One region of the Pseudoalteromonas sp. SCSIO 43210 genome, then DNA from elsewhere that is predicted to be linked to it. Evidence: predicted binding sites of a transcription regulator. Region 1 holds the regulator's gene; each other region holds the start of a gene.
The links. Region 1 encodes MetJ, which represses methionine synthesis genes. Its sites were predicted from a motif close to TAGACGTCTAGACGTCTA; they were not measured.

Region 1 (4,295 bases):
AATCCGCCACCAACAAATTTGTTTTAACGACGTATGGTACCAAACTACGGGTTTGGAGAGCGATGCGGCCTTAACTAGAGGTTTCTATGAAAGAAGGTATTCACCCTAAGTACGAAGTAATTTCAGCAACATGTTCATGCGGAAATGAATTCGAAACAAGCTCTACTCTTTGTAAAAACATTCACTTAGACGTATGTTCTGCGTGTCACCCGTTTTACACTGGTAAGCAAAAAGTTTTAGACACTGGCGGACGTGTTGATCGTTTCAACAAGCGTTTCGGTGCACTTGGTAGCAAGAAGTAATTTTTGCTATTTAGTTAAAAGAAGCACCTTAGGGTGCTTTTTTTGTGCCTGAAATTTATCTTTACGTGCTTTTCCTGCCTATTTATACGTTATCTCCTTTGCATAACTATTTCTTGTTCTTATTCTGAGTATGCATAAACCTTTGCAGACAAAGTACGTAATAGTCTCTATATTTTGAAGTGTTCATTTTTTAACTAAGTTGTTAAATGTAGCTAACGTGAAGATAAATGTTTTTAAAGTAGACTATTAAGCTGTTTATAGTTATTTATACTAAAAATTTGATAGTCGTTTTTAGAGAAAATGGCTCGCGGCTAAAAGTACCTCTAAAAATGCTTTTTATATGAATTTCTATTTATGAAATGTCGCTATATCTTCGCAAAGTTACTGAAAAACCTCTTAAAATTAATGAATCTAGCATATAACAGGATAGACCTGATATTGCTTGGAATTTAAAAATAATAAGGGTATCGTAACCCAGACAACACCTCTCACTTTAACTTAAATTGCAGGATACAATCGCGTTATGTCAGACTTTCGTGAACAAGCACTACATTACCATTCTCATCCCGTTCCAGGAAAAATCAGCATTGAGCTAACCAAGCCTGCCGAAACGGTTCAAGATTTAGCTTTAGCATATAGCCCAGGTGTTGCTGAACCTGTGCGTGAAATTGCTGCTGATCCTGCAAATGCTTATAAATATACCGGTAAAGGTAATATGGTTGCAGTTATCACTAATGGTACTGCAATTTTGGGCTTGGGTAATTTAGGCCCTTTGGCATCAAAGCCTGTAATGGAAGGCAAGGCGCTGTTATTTAAGCGCTTTGCAGGCCTTGATTCTATTGATATCGAAGTGAAGCATAAAACAACAGAAGACTTTATTAACACGGTTGCTAATATTGCCGATACATTTGGTGGTATTAATCTTGAAGATATTAAAGCCCCAGAGTGTTTTGAAATTGAAAAGGCATTGATTGAGCGCTGTAGTATTCCGGTTTTTCATGACGATCAACACGGCACTGCAATTGTAACAGCCGCCGGTATGTTGAATGCACTTGAAGTGCAAGAGAAATCGATAGAAGAGGCTATTATAGTATGTTTAGGTGCTGGTGCGGCTGCCGTTGCCTGTATGGAACTGTTAATTAAGTGTGGTGCACTGCGTGAACACATTTACATGCTTGACCGTAAAGGCGTTATTCATACTCGTCGTGATGATTTAAACGAGTACAAACAACTATTCGCTAACAATACGGATAAGCGTACGTTGCAAGATGTTATTGCTGATGCTGATGTATTTGTTGGTGTATCTGGGCCTAATTTGTTAGCAGCCGATGATTTAAAACTGATGGCTGATAAGCCGGTTGTGTTTGCGTGCTCAAACCCCGACCCTGAAATTGACCCCGCACTAGCACACAGCGCGCGCAACGATTTAATTATGGCGACAGGGCGTTCTGATTATCCAAACCAAGTGAATAATGTTTTGTGTTTCCCGTTTATTTTTCGTGGTGCACTAGATGTGCGCGCAAGTGCAATTAACGATGAAATGAAAATAGCAGCAGTAGAAGCGATTCGTAGTATTGCAAAAGAGCCTGTACCAGCAGAGGTCCTAAAAGCTGCCGGTGTTGATAAGCTGGAATTTGGTGCTCAATATATTATTCCAAAACCGATGGATCCACGTTTATTACCACGTATAGCAAGAGCGGTTGCTCTTGCTGCTGTTGAGTCGGGTGTGGCACAAATTGATTTGCCAGAAAGCTATATGCAGTAAATCTATACCGTAAAATTTAATCATAAAAAAACCTCAGTAATTACTGAGGTTTTTTTATTTTACTTTATCTATTTATTCGTCATCTAAAACAGGGACTTCTAACCCCATTTCTTGCATTATTTTTTTCACTTCTTCTGGTACTTTTTCAGCGTTATCTTTACGTAAGTCATCGTCATTAGGTAAAGGTTGGCCTGTAAATGCATGTAAAAACGCTTCACATAGCAGCTCACTGTTTGTTGCGTGACGCAGGTTATTAATTTGACGACGAGTACGTTCGTCAGTTAATACCTTTAATACATTCAGTGGGATCGAAACGGTGATCTTCTTAACTTGTTCTGATTTTTTCCCGTGTTCTGCGTATGGGTGAATATACTCACCATTCCATTTAGCCATAAGATGTATCGTTGCCTCAGATTATTAATTGCTCACATGCGCTAAAATGCGTGTGAATATGCGTGAAATTCTATCGATTTAAAAAAGATAGTCAAATACTAGTTGTTTGGCCATCTAGCTGTTTAAATGTTTTGACATCTCAAATTGAATAAACTACTCTTTTAGACGTCTAAACATCCAAATTAATCAGGTGACGAATATGAGCGAAAAAAACAAAGCAACCATTGCGGTCCGTAGTGGCGTTGAAGCCGATAAACACCACGGTGCAGTTGTCGCGCCAATCTATTTATCGACTACTTATTCGTTTGCCGATTTTGATACTAAACGCCAATATGATTATGGCCGCAGCGGTAATCCTAACCGCGATATCTTAGCTGAGACCCTTGCTGAGCTCGAAGGGGGAGTACGCGGCATAATTACAGCCACAGGCATGGCGGCTGTACATTTAGCAACTCAGCTGCTTAATCACGACGACACGTTAGTGATCCCACACGACTGCTACGGTGGAAGCTACCGTTTATTTACGTCCCTGCAAAAGCGTGGCTTGCTAAAGCTTGAGGTTTTAGATTTAACAAAACCAGAAAGTCTTCAAAAAATATTAGTAATTAAACCAAAACTCATTTGGATTGAAACACCAAGTAACCCTGTACTACGTTTAACTGATATTAAAGCGATTACTGATATTGCTAAGCAGTGTGGCGCACTGGTGGCCGCTGACAATACATTTTTATCGCCTGCTTTACAAAATCCGATTAAGTTTGGTGTAGATATTGTGGTGCATTCAACCACTAAATATATTAACGGACACTCAGATGTAGTGGGCGGTGCTGTTATTGCTGCAACACAAGAGATCGGTGACGAGCTTGCTTGGTGGGCTAATAACATTGGTATCACAGGGGCACCTTTTGATAGCTATTTAACGCTTCGTGGTTTACGTACTTTAAATGTGCGCTTAAGGCAGCATCAAGAAAATGCATTAGCAATAGCTCAGTATCTCGAAGAATCTGAGTTCGTTAGCCAAGTTTATTACCCTGGGCTTGAGTCGCACCCCCAACATGAATTAGCGAAAGCACAGCAGCTTGGTTTTGGTGGCATGGTTAGCTTTGATATTAAAGGCGACATAAACGATGCAGCGGCATTTTTAACTAGTCTACATAACTTTAGTTTAGCTGAGTCGCTAGGCGGCGTTGAGAGCTTAATATGCCACCCTGCGACCATGACGCATGCAGGGATGGATGCAACAGCGCGCTTAGAAGCCGGCGTTGGTGATACGCTTATTCGTGTTTCTGTCGGAATAGAAGACATTGAAGATTTATTAGCAGATCTTGAACGTGTATTTACACTTGTAAAACCTGGCAGAAAAAACAATACAAATCGATTAACTAAAGGTGCGGGAACATCGAGCGGTGATGCTAAGTTAAGTGCCGCTTACCCCGCGCTTTGGTAACTAACATGACTAAAAATATACATAAATTTGGCGGTTCGAGTTTAAGTTCAGCACAGCGTTACAAAAGTGTTGCGGGTATTATATTAGAGCACACACAACCTGGTGATTGCGTTGTGGTATCAGCAGCTGGGAAAACAACCGATACACTAGTTAAGTTATGGCAAAGTTACCAGCAGCAAGATACACATGTAATTGCTGATATTTTATTACAGTTAAATAATCATCAAATAGATTTAATAGAGCAGTTATTACAAGCTAATACAAAGTGTAACGCTCTAAAAAAATTGAATGAAGAGCTATCAACAATAACGCTGTTAGCGCAAACAGGGCAGCTACAAGAAGCCCAATTGCTTGCTCATGGAGAGTTATGGTCAGCACGCGTACTCGC
Region 2 (4,295 bases), 2.4 Mb from region 1:
TGCGCGTGGTTTAGATATTTCTACACTTAGATACGTAATTAACTTTGAACTACCTTACATTGCCGAGGATTACGTGCACCGTATTGGCCGCACAGGTCGTGCTGGTGAACAAGGACTTGCTATGTCGCTGGTAAGTCTTGATGAGCAATGGCTGCTAGAAGAAATTGAAGTACTACTCGATACGCGTTTAACGCCGCAGTGGTTAGAAGGTTACGAGCCAGATCCTAATAAAAAGCCAAAAGATAATCGTAAAAACACCAACAAGTCGCGAAAAGATCGCGATAAAAAACGCATCACAGGAAAAAGAGAGCCAAGTAGGCGTCGTAAATAATAGCTTTTCCTTTGCTTTTTTGCCTATACTGAAGCTAATAAGTAGCTGAGGTAAAGCAATGTTTGAAATTGATAAGTGGGCATTTTCTGGTATTGATGGCCAAATATCTTTGCATAAATGGCAAAAAACAATTGATCTTATCACGGGGCTATTTTCGGCCCCGTCAGGTTATATAGTTCAGGCAACAAGCAAAGGCTATCGCGTTGTTATTAGAAATAACGAAGGTGGCTCTAACTTTGAGACCAATCCTATCCTTCCTCCCCAAACACCTCTTTTTTGTAAGTACGTAGCAGAGAATAACAATACCTTATACGTTAATAATGCAAGTAATAATGATGCATGGAACACTCTACCGGAGGTTGTTGAAGATGGTGTTGAATCCTACTTAGGTTTACCAATCCATTGGCCAGAAGGCGAAGTATTTGGCACGCTATGCTTAAAAGACACTAAAAAAACAACTTATACCAATGAATATTTTGAGCTTATAGAACAACTACGCGATTTAATTGAAGACGACTTAGCGCTTATTTATAGTTATGAACAAATGCGCGAAATAGCCATGCTCGATGCGCTAACTAATATCTATAACCGCCGAGCACTTAGTTTACTCGCTCAGCAAAAGCTTAATTTAGCGCTACGCTTAGGTTTTGATGTATGTTGTTTATTTATTGATATAAACGACTTTAAAAAATTAAATGACACCTTTGGTCATGAAGTGGGTGACAAAGCCTTAATTATATTGGCAGATACGCTAAAAACCCATTTAAGAGATGCTGATATAGTCGGGCGTATCGGAGGTGATGAGTTTGTTGTGGTAATGCAAGTAAGCGATAAAAGTAAGATTGGCTACATTATGGATAAAATTTCGACTGAGTATTCAAAAGCCTTACTCAAAGAAGACGTTTGCGATTTATCGCTCAGTATTGGTTATAGCTTTACTGACAAACAAAGGCAGTCATTTGAAAAACTATTAAATGATGCAGACCAGGCAATGTATAAAAATAAACAAGCGTATAAGCTCGCTAAAAAAGCACAATTATAAAAGGAGGTTCATGCCACACAAACTTGGCTAGTTTTTTCTGCGATAGGTTTTATTTTTTCCTTAGCAATAATAAGCTTATTTGAAACGTTCCCTAGCATTAGATTTATATCTAATGAGGGAATAATTTTTGGTGTTATGTGCTCATCGATGGGGGTTGCCTTAAAAAGGCTTGAGAGTAATAACCAAAAATAGCTTTCATTGATAGCTTAAGCTGCAAATCTTTACTTGTATTTATTAATTAATTTTTCAAAGAACGGACATAAAAAAGCAAGCCATGAGGCTTGCCAAGAAGGGTGTTAATTAGCTCTTACCTAGCCTTTAAGCTATTAGCTTTTCCGCAAGGTTTAATTCCATAATGGCTTTTAATAAACGGTATAAGTTAATTGACGCGTCAATTTCTTCTTTACGGTTTGTTAAGCTTTCAATATTTAAGCCCAGCGGTACATCTAAATGCGCACAGCTTTTAAGTATTAAGTCGAGGTTTTCGCGGCAAATACGGACGGATTCGCTTAATGTATTGTCTGCATCAAGCATGCGCCATTTAGTTGCCTCTGGCACTGAGATACCCAACCATTGCATAAACTCTAAGGTTTTTTCGCCGCCGCACGGGGTAAACGTTAATATAATACGTTGAGGTGTAATACCCTGTGCTTTACACGTACGTGCGTAGCTAGTGATTAGCTCTATAGTAGCTTGTGCATCGTAAACAGCTTGCGATATAAAAAACTGACAACCTTGTGCTGTTTTTTCTATTAATCGTTCGTGCTCATTTCGTTTACTTGAATGGCGCTCGGCAATCGTAACGCCACCTAAAAAGAAATCATCTGATTGCTCAGCCATCGCTTTATACGCATCTGGCAGGCTTAGCTTTATATCGCCTATCGATGATGGGCTACCTACTAAAACAACATTTCGTAAATCGTAGTCGTTTTTAGTTTCACTTAGCCAATCTTTAAATTCGCCTACGCCACGCTGCGCCACACTTTTATAAGTAATCACATCTTGTGCAGATAAATTACGAAGTAAATGGCTGTATTCACGCGGATCAACGGTTTGTTTAAACGCAAATGGGCGGTCTTGGTTAGTTCGGCTGCTTTCGTCTTGAATGTCGTAAATTATCACGCCGTCGTATTCAATTTCGTGTAAGCGACCTAATAGCTTTTCTGCAATGGTTTTTAATTGCGCTTTATCGGTGCCAATTTTAGGCGGGGTAGTACCAATAAGATAAACACCTTGATTGGTGTCCACTATCTTCTCTTTTAGTGATAAAGCCATAATCCTCATTCCAGCTAAGTTTGTTTTGATGGATTTAATATAGCAGCCATTTAGACGTCTAGATAGATTTATTTAATGAAAGTTTTTCAACTAACATGATGTTTATTCATAGGGCTTGTTCCCATAATTTATAATTGACACAGTTGTTTACATAATAAATCCCCTTGGGGGTCTTATATTTATTGGCTTTGGGGCATAATCGAGGGTGAGTTAGTAATACATCTGACAACAAATTTGCTCAATTTAAAAAGGGACAACAATGAAATTTAAATTATTAGCAACCAACTTAGCGGTATCGCTGGCGTTAACAGGTTGCGCCATGCAACAAAACCAAAGCACGCAAACAACAGCACAACAAGAACAAGTAAATAAAGCTGATGATCGTGTTTTTTCGCAAGATTACTTAATTGAAGAACTAGAAAACGGCTTACGTGTCATGGTTGTTAAAACCGATTACCCTGATGTAGTGTCGCTGCAAATTCCGGTATCGGTTGGGTCGCGTAACGAAGTTGAAGAGGGCAAAACAGGTTTTGCTCATTTTTTTGAACACATGATGTTTAAAGGCTCACAAAAATACCCTGAAGATGTTTACTCAGACATATTAAAAAATTCAGGTGTTGATAACCGCGCTTATACAACAAACGATTACACAAATTACCATTTAAACTTTTCAAAGCAGCATCTTGATAAAGTACTTGAGCTTGAAGCTGATATTTTTCAAAACTTAACCTACACCGAAGAGCAATTTAGAACAGAAGCACAAACGGTAAAAGGTGAGTACTTAAAAAACAACGCGAGCCCAATTCGTAAATTATTAAGCGCTGTACGCGAAAAAGCGTTTGATAAGCACACGTATAAACACACCACTATGGGCTTTTTTAAAGACATAGAAGCCATGCCTGATCAAATGGCCTATGGTAAAGAATTTTTTGCTAAATTTTATAAACCTGAGTATGTGTCACTTGTCATTGTGGGCGATGTAGACCCACAAGCAACAATGGCAATGGTTAAAAAGCATTGGGGCAGCTGGAAAAAGGGTAACTATGTTGCTGACATTAAAGCAGAACCTGTTCAACAAGCACCAAAATATTTGCACCAGCAAGATGAAGCGCTACCAGGGCATTGGTTACTCGTATCGTACAAAGGCGCTGCGTGGGAGCCTGCTAAAAAAGACAGAGCGGCACTTGATTTAATCTCACAGCTTTATTTTTCTAGTAATTCAGATTTATATCAAGAGCTAGTGGTCGACAAACAAATTGCCAGCCAAATGTTTACCTATAACCCAGAGACTAAAGATCCGGGTTTATTACACGTATTTGTTAAAGTAGAAAACGCAGACGATTTAGCCACTGCACGCGATGCCATTAACCGAACTTATGCAAAAGCACGCACTGAGCTTGTTGATGAGCAAAAGCTCAGTGATTTAAAATCGAATCTTAAATACAGCTTTATTAATGGCTTAGATTCGTCGCAAGCGATTGCATCAACCCTTGCCAGCTACATGCATTTTGAGCGCGATCCTGAGGTTATAAACCAGCTGTATAAATCGGCAGATAACATCACCAGCGCAGGTATTAAAGCCGTTGCTAATAAATACTTTACTGATAACGCACGTACCACATTAACAATGTCGGCACTTGATAAAGC
Region 3 (4,295 bases), 2.4 Mb from region 1:
GCCGTTTAGGCCTACGTACTTGTACCAGTAATCAGCAATACCCGCTTCTACTGCTACGCGGCGTGTAACAGATGCCGGTAATACGCTTTCTTTATACTCTGCGCTTTGATCTTCAAAGGCATCAGTACATGGCATAGATACAACACGTACCTTTTTACCTTGGCTGCGTAGCTCAGTTGCTGAATCTTGTGCTAGTTGCACTTCAGAGCCCGTCGCAATGAAAATAATTTCTGGGTTGCCGTCACAGCTAAGGATGTAACCACCCTTTTTAACATCGCTTAATTGCTGTGCGTCACGCGCTTGTTGCTCAAGACCTTGGCGAGTAAAGATTAACGATGTAGGACCGTCTTTACGCTCAATAGCTTGTTGCCATGCAATTGCCGACTCAACTTGGTCACATGGACGCCAGTTGTATAAGTTAGGCGTTAAACGCATGCTTGCAATTTGCTCTACTGGTTGGTGAGTTGGACCATCTTCACCTAAACCAATTGAATCGTGCGTGTATACAAAAATGCTTGGTTGCTTCATTAATGCAGCCATACGTACGGCATTTTTTGCATATTCAACAAACATTAAGAACGTAGCACCGTAAGGAATAAAGCCTTTATGAAGGGCAATACCATTCATAATTGCAGACATACCAAACTCACGTACACCGTAGTAAATGTAGTTACCGCTTGCATCGTCGTGTGTTAAGCCTTTAGAACCATCCCAAATTGTTAAGTTTGAGCCTGCTAAATCGGCTGAACCACCCATAAATTCTGGTAATAACGGACCAAATGCGTTTAATGCATTTTGCGATGCTTTACGAGACGCTGGGTTTGCAGGGTTTGCTTGTAATTGCTCAATGTACGCTTGAGATTTTTCAGCCCAATCGCCAGGCAGTTCATTATTAATACGACGTTTGTATTCAGCCGCAAGCTCTGGGTATGCTTTTGCGTATGCTGCAAATTTTTCGTCCCAGCTTGATTCAAGCTGCTGACCTTTTTCTTTGCTATCCCATTGTGCGTAAATATCATCAGGAATTTCGAACGCATCGCCGGTCCAACCTAAGAATTCGCGAGACGCTTTAATTTCGTCATCACCTAGTGGTGCACCATGACAATCGTGGCTACCAGATTTATTAGGTGAGCCGTAACCAATAATTGTTTTACAACAAATTAGTGATGGTTTATCGGTAACACTTTTAGCTTCTGCAATTGCAGAACTTATAGCATCGCTGTCGTGGCCATCAACACCACTAATTACATGCCAACCGTATGCTTTAAAGCGAGCTGGCGTGTCATCTGTAAACCAACCTTCTACTTCACCATCGATTGAAATGCCGTTGTCATCCCAAAATGCAACAAGTTTACCCAGACCTAATGTGCCTGCAAGTGAACCTGCTTCATGAGAAATACCTTCCATAAGGCAGCCATCGCCCATAAATGCATAGGTAAAGTGATCAACAATATCGTGACCTTCACGGTTAAACTGTGCAGCTAGCGCTTTTTCAGCAATGGCCATACCTACGGCATTTGTGATCCCTTGACCTAATGGACCCGTAGTAGTTTCGATTCCTGGTGCATAGCCGTATTCAGGGTGACCTGGTGTTTTAGAATGCATTTGACGGAAGTTTTTAATTTCGTCCAGTGGTAAGTCGTAACCACTTAGGTGCAATAGAGAATAGATAAGCATTGAACCGTGGCCGTTTGAAAGAATAAATCTGTCACGGTCAGCCCACTCTGGATTTGTTGGGTTGTGTTTTAGATAATCGCGCCATAATACTTCTGCGATATCAGCCATGCCCATAGGGGCTCCAGGGTGACCAGATTTGGCCTTTTGTACTGCGTCCATTGACAAGACGCGAATAGCATTTGCAAGTTCTTTGCGAGATGGCATGAATTCTCCTACCTTTATATGTGTATTTGCACGGGTATTTATTATTCGTTTATGTATCCAAGTTTATTGAATACTGTTATACCGACCATTCTTACTTATTGTGGGGGCGGTGTGCAATTAAAAACCCCATAAAAGGGAGCATTATGAATATTTTTTAAGACCAGAACGACATTCGTAATTTTATTTAGACGTCTAGGCGTAAAAACACTATGCAAGGTGTTTTGTTTTCGATAAAATACGCCCCTTAATTTTTTAGCGCTAATACCGACGTTTGTGAAGCGCAATATTTGTGAGCAGAAATACAATGGCAAAACATTTATTTACTTCTGAATCAGTTTCTGAAGGTCATCCGGATAAAATCGCCGATCAAATCTCTGATGCGGTACTTGATGCTATCCTAGAGCAAGACTCTCATGCTCGCGTAGCGTGTGAAACGTACGTGAAAACCGGTATGGTTATGGTTGGTGGTGAAATCACGACTAGCGCATGGGTTGATATCGAAGAAATTACACGTAAAACAATTCGTGACATTGGCTACACAAATTCAGACATGGGCTTTGATGCCGATTCATGTGCAATTTTAAACACAATTGGTAAACAGTCTCCAGACATTAACCAAGGTGTTGACCGTACTAGCCCTGAAGAACAAGGCGCTGGCGACCAAGGCTTAATGTTTGGTTACGCATGTAACGAAACAGAAGTACTAATGCCTGCTCCAATTACTTACTCACACCGTTTAGTACAGCGCCAAGCGCAAGTTCGTAAAAGCGGCGAGCTTAACTGGTTACGTCCAGATGCAAAATCTCAAGTTACTTTTGCATACGAAAACGGCAAGCCAGTAGGTATTGATGCTGTAGTGCTTTCTACTCAGCACAGCGAAGACATTTCGCAAAAAGATTTAGTAGAAGCGGTGATGGAAACAATCATCAAGCCGGTACTTCCGGCAGAACTTATTACAAGCGCGACTAAGTTTTTCATTAACCCAACAGGTCGCTTTGTAATTGGCGGACCAATGGGCGATTGTGGTTTAACAGGTCGTAAAATCATTGTAGATACATACGGTGGTATGGCTCGTCACGGTGGTGGTGCTTTCTCTGGTAAAGATCCATCAAAAGTTGACCGTAGTGCTGCATACGCTGCACGTTATGTTGCTAAAAACATTGTTGCTGCTGGCCTTGCTGACAAATGTGAGCTACAAGTTTCTTACGCAATTGGTGTTGCAGAGCCTACTTCTATCAGCGTTGAAACGTTTGGTACAAGCAAGCTAGAAGAAAGCCGTTTAATCGAGCTTATTCGTGAACATTTTGACCTGCGCCCTTACGGCTTAATTCAAATGCTTGATTTAGAACGCCCTATCTACCTTCCTACAGCGGCTTACGGCCACTTTGGTCGTGACGAATTCCCTTGGGAACGTACAGATAAAGCTGAAGCACTTCGCGCAGCTGCTGGCCTTTAATTGGTTAGGTAACTATCTAAATACAAAAAAAGCGCCAATTGGCGCTTTTTTTATGTATTATAAATAGCAGAATAAATTCAAACTTAATTAAAATAACGGTACATTAATAAAAATATTAAGGCAATTTACTCTTTGTTGCTCGGTTTTTACTTATTCTTACATGGATGTAAGCCAGTAGCGCAGCGCAGGAGCCGTTACCGAGCCCACTAGGTTACAAACCTCACGCCGCAATTAAACAGCCCCTAGATTGAACAAATTTTAATCCTGAAAGGCCAACAAGCCCTAATCCACAGACTTTATTTTGTGATCGCACAGAAAGTAGCTCATAAGTTAAAATAATTTAATTTTACATATGGATGCCTTTATAAAGGAGTTCGGTTTATACTCTTTTTATTAAAAAGCTTTAGGGGTACTTAAATGGCCGACAATTTTCGCGTTATATTTGCTGGACTTGCTGATGGAATAGACAGTAACGCTGCATCTATCAACCTTGCAGATAAACTAAAAACCTCAGAAGAAAAAGTAGCTCTTTTTTTTAAAGGAAAGCCACTGTTTGCACCGAGCCATAAAGACAAAGCACTAAAACAAGCCAAACTATTAGCTAGTTTGGGCATTAAAAGTAAGTTGCAGGCAGTTTCAAATGCAGCTAATACCTCAACTGAGCAGCCTCAAAGCAGTCAACGTGATGAACGTATTTTTGATGCCCTTGATTACATCACCAGTAGCTTAATTCGCCTTGAAGAAAAACTCGAAGAACTTGAACAACGCTTACCAGAAGAGCAATCAAAAAACCCTGAAATAGATGAGGATGACGATTGGCAAGACGACGATTTATTGCTTGATGAAGAGTTAGTAAGCACACCTAAAAAACGCAGTAATGTGCTTTTATATTCTTTAATAGCAACAGCCGTGACGTTACTTATTATATTGGCTGTATATTTGGCATTTCCTAGCTTAT

Region 2: a site for MetJ is predicted at 2,692-2,709, ahead of LOS73_RS08085 (methylenetetrahydrofolate reductase). Genes of this name have one in related genera too.
Region 3: a site for MetJ is predicted at 2,067-2,084, ahead of metK (methionine adenosyltransferase). Genes of this name have one in related genera too.

Annotation. Positions count from the first base shown of each region.
Region 1 is NZ_CP087225.1:4,478,722-4,483,016, reverse strand. It holds gene rpmE (50S ribosomal protein L31) at 87-302, shown strand; gene LOS73_RS19455 (malic enzyme-like NAD(P)-binding protein) at 826-2,067, shown strand; gene metJ (met regulon transcriptional regulator MetJ) at 2,140-2,460, opposite strand; gene metB (cystathionine gamma-synthase) at 2,660-3,907, shown strand; gene metL (bifunctional aspartate kinase/homoserine dehydrogenase II) at 3,913-4,295, shown strand, end outside.
Region 2 is NZ_CP087225.1:1,882,693-1,886,987, forward strand. It holds gene LOS73_RS08075 (DEAD/DEAH box helicase) at 1-331, shown strand, start outside; gene LOS73_RS08080 (sensor domain-containing diguanylate cyclase) at 390-1,373, shown strand; gene LOS73_RS08085 (methylenetetrahydrofolate reductase) at 1,692-2,648, opposite strand; gene LOS73_RS08090 (M16 family metallopeptidase) at 2,908-4,295, shown strand, end outside.
Region 3 is NZ_CP087225.1:1,915,080-1,919,374, reverse strand. It holds gene tkt (transketolase) at 1-1,881, opposite strand, end outside; gene metK (methionine adenosyltransferase) at 2,186-3,337, shown strand; gene LOS73_RS08200 (hypothetical protein) at 3,755-4,295, shown strand, end outside.